Linked DNA regions of Caballeronia sp. TF1N1. The main gene of each other region encodes a partner of the protein of the gene in region 2 in a complex. Links are inferred from orthologs where the notes say so. Each region holds a gene or a part of one and is shown on either strand. Other genes may lie near its edges. The genes, in order: tsaD and tsaB.

Region 1 (3,128 bases), on a different replicon or contig from region 2:
TGGCGTACACCGAACTCGCCACGCTCGCCGGCATGCAGCGCGCCGGCACGGCGCTCGGCATGACCAACACGGCCGTCTACGTGGGCTTGTTCGTGACGCCGCTCGTCATTCCGCATGTCCTGGCGGCGACTTCGTGGCCGGGCGTGTGGCTGCTGGCGGGCGTGTGCGCGTTGCTCGCGTGGCCATTGTTTCCGAAGCCCGCGCGCGCTTAAACTGTTCGACCCGAACTTTGCGGAGTGCGTCGTGATTCTCATCGGCCAATACGATTCCCCGTTTGTCAGACGCGTGGCCATTGCGCTGAATCTTTATGGCATTGGCTACGAGCATTGGCCGTGGTCGACTTTCGGCGATGCCGGCAAGATCGCGCCGTTCAATCCGCTCTCGCGCGTGCCGACGCTCGTGCTGGAGTCGGGCGACACGGTGATCGAGAGCGCGACGATCCTCGACTATCTCGATGAACTCGCCGGCGACGACCGCGCGATGATTGCGCAAAGCGGCGCGCAGCGTCGTGCGGCGCTGAAGGTGTGTGCGCTCGCGACGGGTCTCGCGGACAAGGCTGTGGCGCTGGTCTACGAGCGCGTGATGCACGCGGAAAAGTCGCAGGCTTGGGTCGAGCGCTGCACGGGGCAGATCGAACGCGTGCTCGACGTGCTGGAAGCGGATCGCGCGGCGCGTCCGACGCCTTTCTGGTTCGGCGATGCAATCGGTCACGCGGATATCGCCGTTGCGTGCGCGCTGCGGTTCGTGCGCGAAGCGCATGGGGCGTTGGTCAGCGGGAATCGCTGGCTGGCGTTGATCGCGCATGGCGATCGGTGTGAGGCGCTGCCGGCGTTCGGGGCGGTTGTGCAGGCGTTCGATCCGCCGAAATGAACGTTGCAGCGACGCTCTTTTCCTCATTTGGCGATGCAGTGGCCGCGCGAATATCGCCGTTGCGTGCGTGCCGCCCGTTCGCGCAAGGCACATGCGTCGCTAATTCGTGAGCGCGTTGGCCGGCGTTGGTCGCGTGTTGCGATCCGTGTGGGCCTTGGCTGTGTCGAGACTGTCGTGCGGTTCATTCAGCAAACCAGACTTCGCACGAAGCCACGCAAAGGTCAAACTCGCGCCAGCGAACTCAAATCCCATCTAGGCTTCACCGTAAATGCATAATCCCGCCCGGCCTGCTCCGGCCAGCGGGCAAGCCGCAACGCGCCCGCCAGCGCGATCATCGCGCCGTTATCGGTGCAAAGCGCCAGGTCGGGGTAATGCACGTCGAAGCGCCGCTTCCTTGCCGCAGCCGACAACGCCTCGCGCAACTGCCGGTTCGCGCCCACGCCGCCCGCCACGACCAGCCGCTTCAACCCGGTCTTCTTGAGCGCCGCGAGCGACTTGGCGACGAGCACGTCGACGGCTGCATCGACGAAACCTCGCGCCAGATCTGCCTTTGCCTGCTCGCAGACATTCGCGCCGAGCTTGCGGCTTTGAGTCAGCACGGCGGTCTTCAAGCCGCTGAAGCTGAAGTCGAGATCGCCTGAATGCAGCATCGGACGCGGCAGCGTGACCGCGCCCGGCGTGCCGAATTCCGCCAGCCGCGACACTTCCGGCCCGCCCGGATAACCCAGCCCGAGCAGCTTTGCGGTTTTGTCGAAGGCTTCGCCCGCCGCGTCGTCGAGCGTTTCGCCGAGCGTCTCGTAGACGCCGATATCGGTGACGCGCATCAGTTGCGTATGGCCGCCCGATACGAGCAGCGCGACGAACGGAAACGGCGGCGGGGCATCGACGAGTAGCGGCGACAACAGGTGTCCTTCGAGATGATGGATGCCGACAGTCGGTTTGTCCCATGCCATCGCCAGCGCATTGGCGATGCTCGCGCCCACCAGCAGCGCGCCCGCAAGCCCCGGACCTTGCGTGAACGCGATGGCATCGATGTCGGCGCGCGCGGCGTGGGCCTCGGCCATGACTTGTTCGAGGAGCGGCAGCGCCCGGCGGATGTGATCCCGCGAAGCCAGTTCGGGCACCACGCCACCGTACTCGCGATGCATCGCGATCTGCGAATGCAGGGCGTGCGAAAGGAGGCCGCGCTCTGTGTCGTAGAGGGCGAGGCCGGTTTCGTCGCAGGAGCTTTCTATGCCGAGAACTAGCATGGGTTGAGCGCTTGAAGGGAACAGAAAAGTATAGCAGTGTAACGACGCCCCCCAGTTACAATGCGCGCCATGGAATCCTTCGATATCGCCGTGATCGGCGCGGGCGCGGCCGGCATGATGTGCGCGGCAGTCGCCGCCCAGTCGGGGCGTCGCGTCGTGCTGATCGACCACGCCGAGCGTCTCGCCGAAAAAATCCGTATCTCGGGCGGCGGCCGCTGCAACTTCACCAATCTCAACGCGCAGCCGGCAAACTTCTTGTCGGCGAATCCGCATTTTTGCCGCTCCGCGCTCGCGCGCTACACGCCGCGCGACTTTCTCGCGCTGCTGAAGCAGTACCGCGTGAAATGGCATCAAAAGCACAAAGGCCAGCTTTTTTGCGACGATTCGAGCGAAACCATCATCGACGTGCTCAAAAGCGAGTGCGATGCCGGCAGCGTCGCGTGGCGGCGCCCGGTGAGCGTCCACGAGATCCGGCACGACGGCGCGCGCTTCACGCTCGACACCTCGGCGGGCGCAATCGACGCGGCCGCGCTCGTCATCGCGACGGGCGGCTTGTCCATTCCGAAGATCGGAGCGACGGATTTCGGGTATCGCGTGGCGAAACAGTTCGGCCACAAGCTAGTCGAAACGCTTCCCGCGCTCGTGCCGCTCACTTTCACGTCGGCCGACTGGGCGCCGTTCGCGGCGTTGTCGGGGCTGTCGCTGCCGGTTCGCATCGGCACGGGCAAGGGCAAGACGCGAGGTGAATTCGACGAGGACTTGCTGCTGACGCATCGCGGGCTGTCCGGTCCGGGCGTGCTCCAGATTTCGAGTTTCTGGAATACGTCGGAGCCGATCCACGTCGATCTCCTGCCCGACGCCGACGCCACCGAACTCCTGCTCGAAGCCAAGGCGGGATCGAAGAAACAAATAGGCAATTTTCTCGCGGACCACGTTCCCGCACGGCTCGCGCACGCGTGGCTCGAAGCGCAGCATGTTTCCGTCGATGCCCGCCTCGCCGATCTCCCC
Region 2 (3,227 bases):
CGGTTCGCCTTCCTTGTCCTCGTTCTCGCCGGGCGCCTCGCCGATGAGCAGCCAATCCGCTTCGCGGTCGCCAACGCCGAACACCGTGTTGGTGCGGCGCTCGCACAGGCGGCAACGTTCGCAACCGGCAACGCGCGCGGCGAGCGTGTCCCAATCGAGCGTATGGATGTCGCTCGGGGCGTCGGCTGCGGCGGGCGACGGTGCGTAAAACGGCGCATCGTCGGTCCACGGGAGATCGTCGTAGGCTTCGAAAGGGGCTTCGTGGTCTTGAGGCGGCCTTGGTTCGCGATCGGCGCGAGTGACGGCTTCGGCTTCGGATTCGCGTGTGCGCGGTTGGTGGGCCGAAGCCTCAGGCGATGCGTCTTGCGCACGACCCTCAGGCGCTTGATTCGGCAGCGCATCGCCAGAAGTTGGGCTCGCCACATCTCCCCGACGCGTCGCCGATGCATCGTGTGGATTGGCTGCCGGAAGAGGCGTCAACCGCGCCTCCGATGTTTTCGAAGCCAACGATGCCGCCTTATCCGCATCCGGACTTGCCACTTCGCCACGCAACGAACGCGAAAGCCGCGCCTCGACTGCAACATCCGATGGCAACGTCAAGGAAGCCGAAGACGCGCCACCCGCGTCGCTCACCCGCCGCCGCACCCACACCGGCCCGAAGCCGAGTTCTTCCACAAGCAGATCATCGAGCGCCATGCGCACTCTCCTTCGGAAACGACAGACGCATGACGATTGCGTCCTCGCGCGAACGGTGCCGCGCGGGATAATAATTTTTCCGGCGCCCGATGGCCACGAAGCCAAAGCGCTCGTAAAGCTGAATGGCACGCGGGTTCGACGGCCGCACTTCGAGCAACACGCCTTCGAGCTTTTCCGTGCGCGTGATGCGCACCGCCTCGCGCAACAGCGTGAGCCCCGCTCCAGCGCGCTGCGCACTCGGCGCGACGCACAGGTTGAGCAGATGCATTTCATCGACGACCGGCATCAGCACGCAATAGCCGATGAGCGTGCCCGTCACATGCCGCAAGCACACGCCGTAATAACCATTGCGCAACGAGTCCTGAAAATTGCCGCGGCTCCACGGAAACTCGTACGCCATCTTTTCGACGGCGGCGACTTCGTCGAGATCGGCCTCGGTCATCGGCGTCAAATACCGGTCTGCCAGCAGCACGCCGCTCACCGCAGCGCCCCCTCGCCCGATGCGGCGCGCGCCTGCATGCGCTCCGCCGTCGTTTGCGCCACCTTGTCGCGGATATAGTCGGGCGCGGCCAGTTCAGGTGCAATCGCCCGTCCCGCGCGCCATTCGCGAAGCGCGATCAGCGCGACGGGAAGCGCGTGCGGCAAGGCATGACGATCGACGACCGTCGCGGCTGCAAGCGCGGGAAAACGCTCGCCAAAAGCCGTTGCGGCGTTGCCCGCGAGCGCAAAGGGGACATCGGGAAGCGGTACGGCCGCCGGTGCATCGAGCGATGCGGGATGCAGCGTGCGCCATGCGCCCGTTGCATCGTCGAACTCGAAGTCGGCCCAGTAGACTTCGTCCATGCGTGCATCGAGTGCGACGAGCACGCGCGCTGGCAGCGCTGCGTCGTGCAGGCGCGCCGCTTGTGCGCATGCGAAGAGCGTGCTCACGGGCACGACCGGCACGTTCAAGCCGAACGCCAAACCCTGCGCGACGCCTGTCGCGGTGCGCAATCCCGTGAAGGAGCCCGGACCCGCGCCGAACGCGATCGCCGAACATTCGGCAAGCGTGACGCCAGCGTCCTCGCACAACTCGCGCACCGCGGGCAGCAGCCGCGTGCTGGATACCGCGCCCGTCGCCTCGTGGCGAAACCAGACGCGTAGATCATCGTGTACGTATTGCGGGGCGACGATATCGGAAGGAGAAGAAGAATTGGCGAGCAAGAGCGCAACGGAGCAGAACTCCGTCGAGGTATCGAGGGCGAGCAGAACGGTGCGTGTCATAGCCGGTATTGTAATGCGGGACCCGCGACGCTTTCGCGCCATCTGAATCGGCGCGACGCGTTTTCGGCGATGCGTGGTCTCTGGAGGCTTCGCTCGGTTCGAAGAAAACCTCGGCCCATCCGGGAGAATGCGCTTGCTAAGATCGGCAGCCCAAAGACTCGCAGGAGAAACGCGCATGACCGAGATCGATCAGCAATTCGCCCAGGCGCAGAACGATGTCACGCAGTTGACCGAGCGCCCCGGCAATCTCACGCTGCTGCGCCTGTATGCGCTATTCAAGCAAGGCAGTCTCGGCGACGTTCAAGGCGACAAGCCAGGCTTCACCGATATCGCCGGCAAGTACAAGTACGAAGCCTGGGCCGCGCTCAAAGGCACACCCGCCGACGACGCCAAGCGGCGTTACGTGGAATTGGTCGATTCGCTCAGACGCGGCGACGCTGACTAATTCACGAACTAAGTATGCCGGCGCGCTTCAATGCCCGAAATTGGCGCGCAGGTGCTTCCTCATGTGGCGCGGTGCAACAAACTACGATATACTAGCGGTCAGCGCTTGACTGTAAGTTGCATCACCCGAGAAAGACCCAAGCAAGATCGGTGATCCTCCGAGCAACAAAGCGTTTCGTAGCGTTTTGCCCCAATCCAGTTTAGAAACTGTCCCCTCCCTGCCAGGCCGTCTGCGTGTTGTATTAGCGCGTTGTGTTGTTCGCATCTATCGGCCCGTCATGCATCAGGCTGACGTCAGCGCCCCTCGGGTCTGCCGTATCCTATACAGCTTCTAAAAAGATTCTCGCCGCGTATGCGTGCGAGTGGCCCCCGTTTTTCGATTTGCTCGCTGTTTCTTCGCTCGCTGAATCCAACGACCTGGGTATGCCGATTGGCGCCGACGCCTCATTTCCCGTTTCAAGGATCGACATGACTTCGAGCATTACCCCCAGCCCGTTGGACAACATTGCAGCACAAGCACTAGACCTCCCCGCAGCACCCGCAGTACAAGCCGTGGCACAACCCGAAGGCCCGACGTTCGAGTCGCTTGGCCTGTCCGCCGACATCGTTTCCGCGCTGACCGCCGCAGGCTATCAGTCGCCGACGCCGGTTCAGCAGCGCGCGATTCCCGCAGCGCTCGCCGGCCGCGATCTGCTCGTCTCCAGCCCGACCGGTTCGGGCAAGACGGCCGCGTTCATGCTGCCCGCCATCGAAAAATTCGCGCAAATGGAAAAGCTCCAGGCGCAGCAACCGCGCGCCCCGCGTGACCCGAATGCCAAGCCGGT

Evidence for each region.
Region 1: the proteins of tsaB (region 2) and tsaD are in contact, whole or in part, in a solved structure (PDB 4WQ4), measured with the Escherichia coli proteins. The link is inferred for Caballeronia sp. TF1N1 from one-to-one orthologs.

Annotation. Positions count from the first base shown.
Region 1 is NZ_CP084627.1:226,803-229,930, forward strand. Bases 107-2,916 are described here. They hold tsaD (tRNA (adenosine(37)-N6)-threonylcarbamoyltransferase complex transferase subunit TsaD), read right to left. Parts: upstream 2,121-2,916; coding sequence 1,092-2,120; downstream 107-1,091. Other genes in these bases: LDZ28_RS15060 (MFS transporter), read left to right, coding at 107-212; LDZ28_RS15065 (glutathione S-transferase family protein), read left to right, coding at 244-870; LDZ28_RS15075 (NAD(P)/FAD-dependent oxidoreductase), read left to right, coding at 2,190-2,916. In the rest of the region: more of LDZ28_RS15060, read left to right, coding at 1-106; more of LDZ28_RS15075, read left to right, coding at 2,917-3,128.
Region 2 is NZ_CP084626.1:1,241,621-1,244,847, reverse strand. The notes cover bases 67-2,975. They hold tsaB (tRNA (adenosine(37)-N6)-threonylcarbamoyltransferase complex dimerization subunit type 1 TsaB), read right to left. Parts: upstream 1,960-2,975; coding sequence 1,174-1,959; downstream 67-1,173. Other genes in these bases: LDZ28_RS05735 (DEAD/DEAH box helicase), read left to right, coding at 2,872-2,975; LDZ28_RS05740 (acyl-CoA-binding protein), read left to right, coding at 2,135-2,404; rimI (ribosomal protein S18-alanine N-acetyltransferase), read right to left, coding at 683-1,177; LDZ28_RS05755 (uracil-DNA glycosylase), read right to left, coding at 67-696. In the rest of the region: more of LDZ28_RS05755, read right to left, coding at 1-66; more of LDZ28_RS05735, read left to right, coding at 2,976-3,227. UniProt on the Escherichia coli protein: Required for the formation of a threonylcarbamoyl group on adenosine at position 37 (t(6)A37) in tRNAs that read codons beginning with adenine.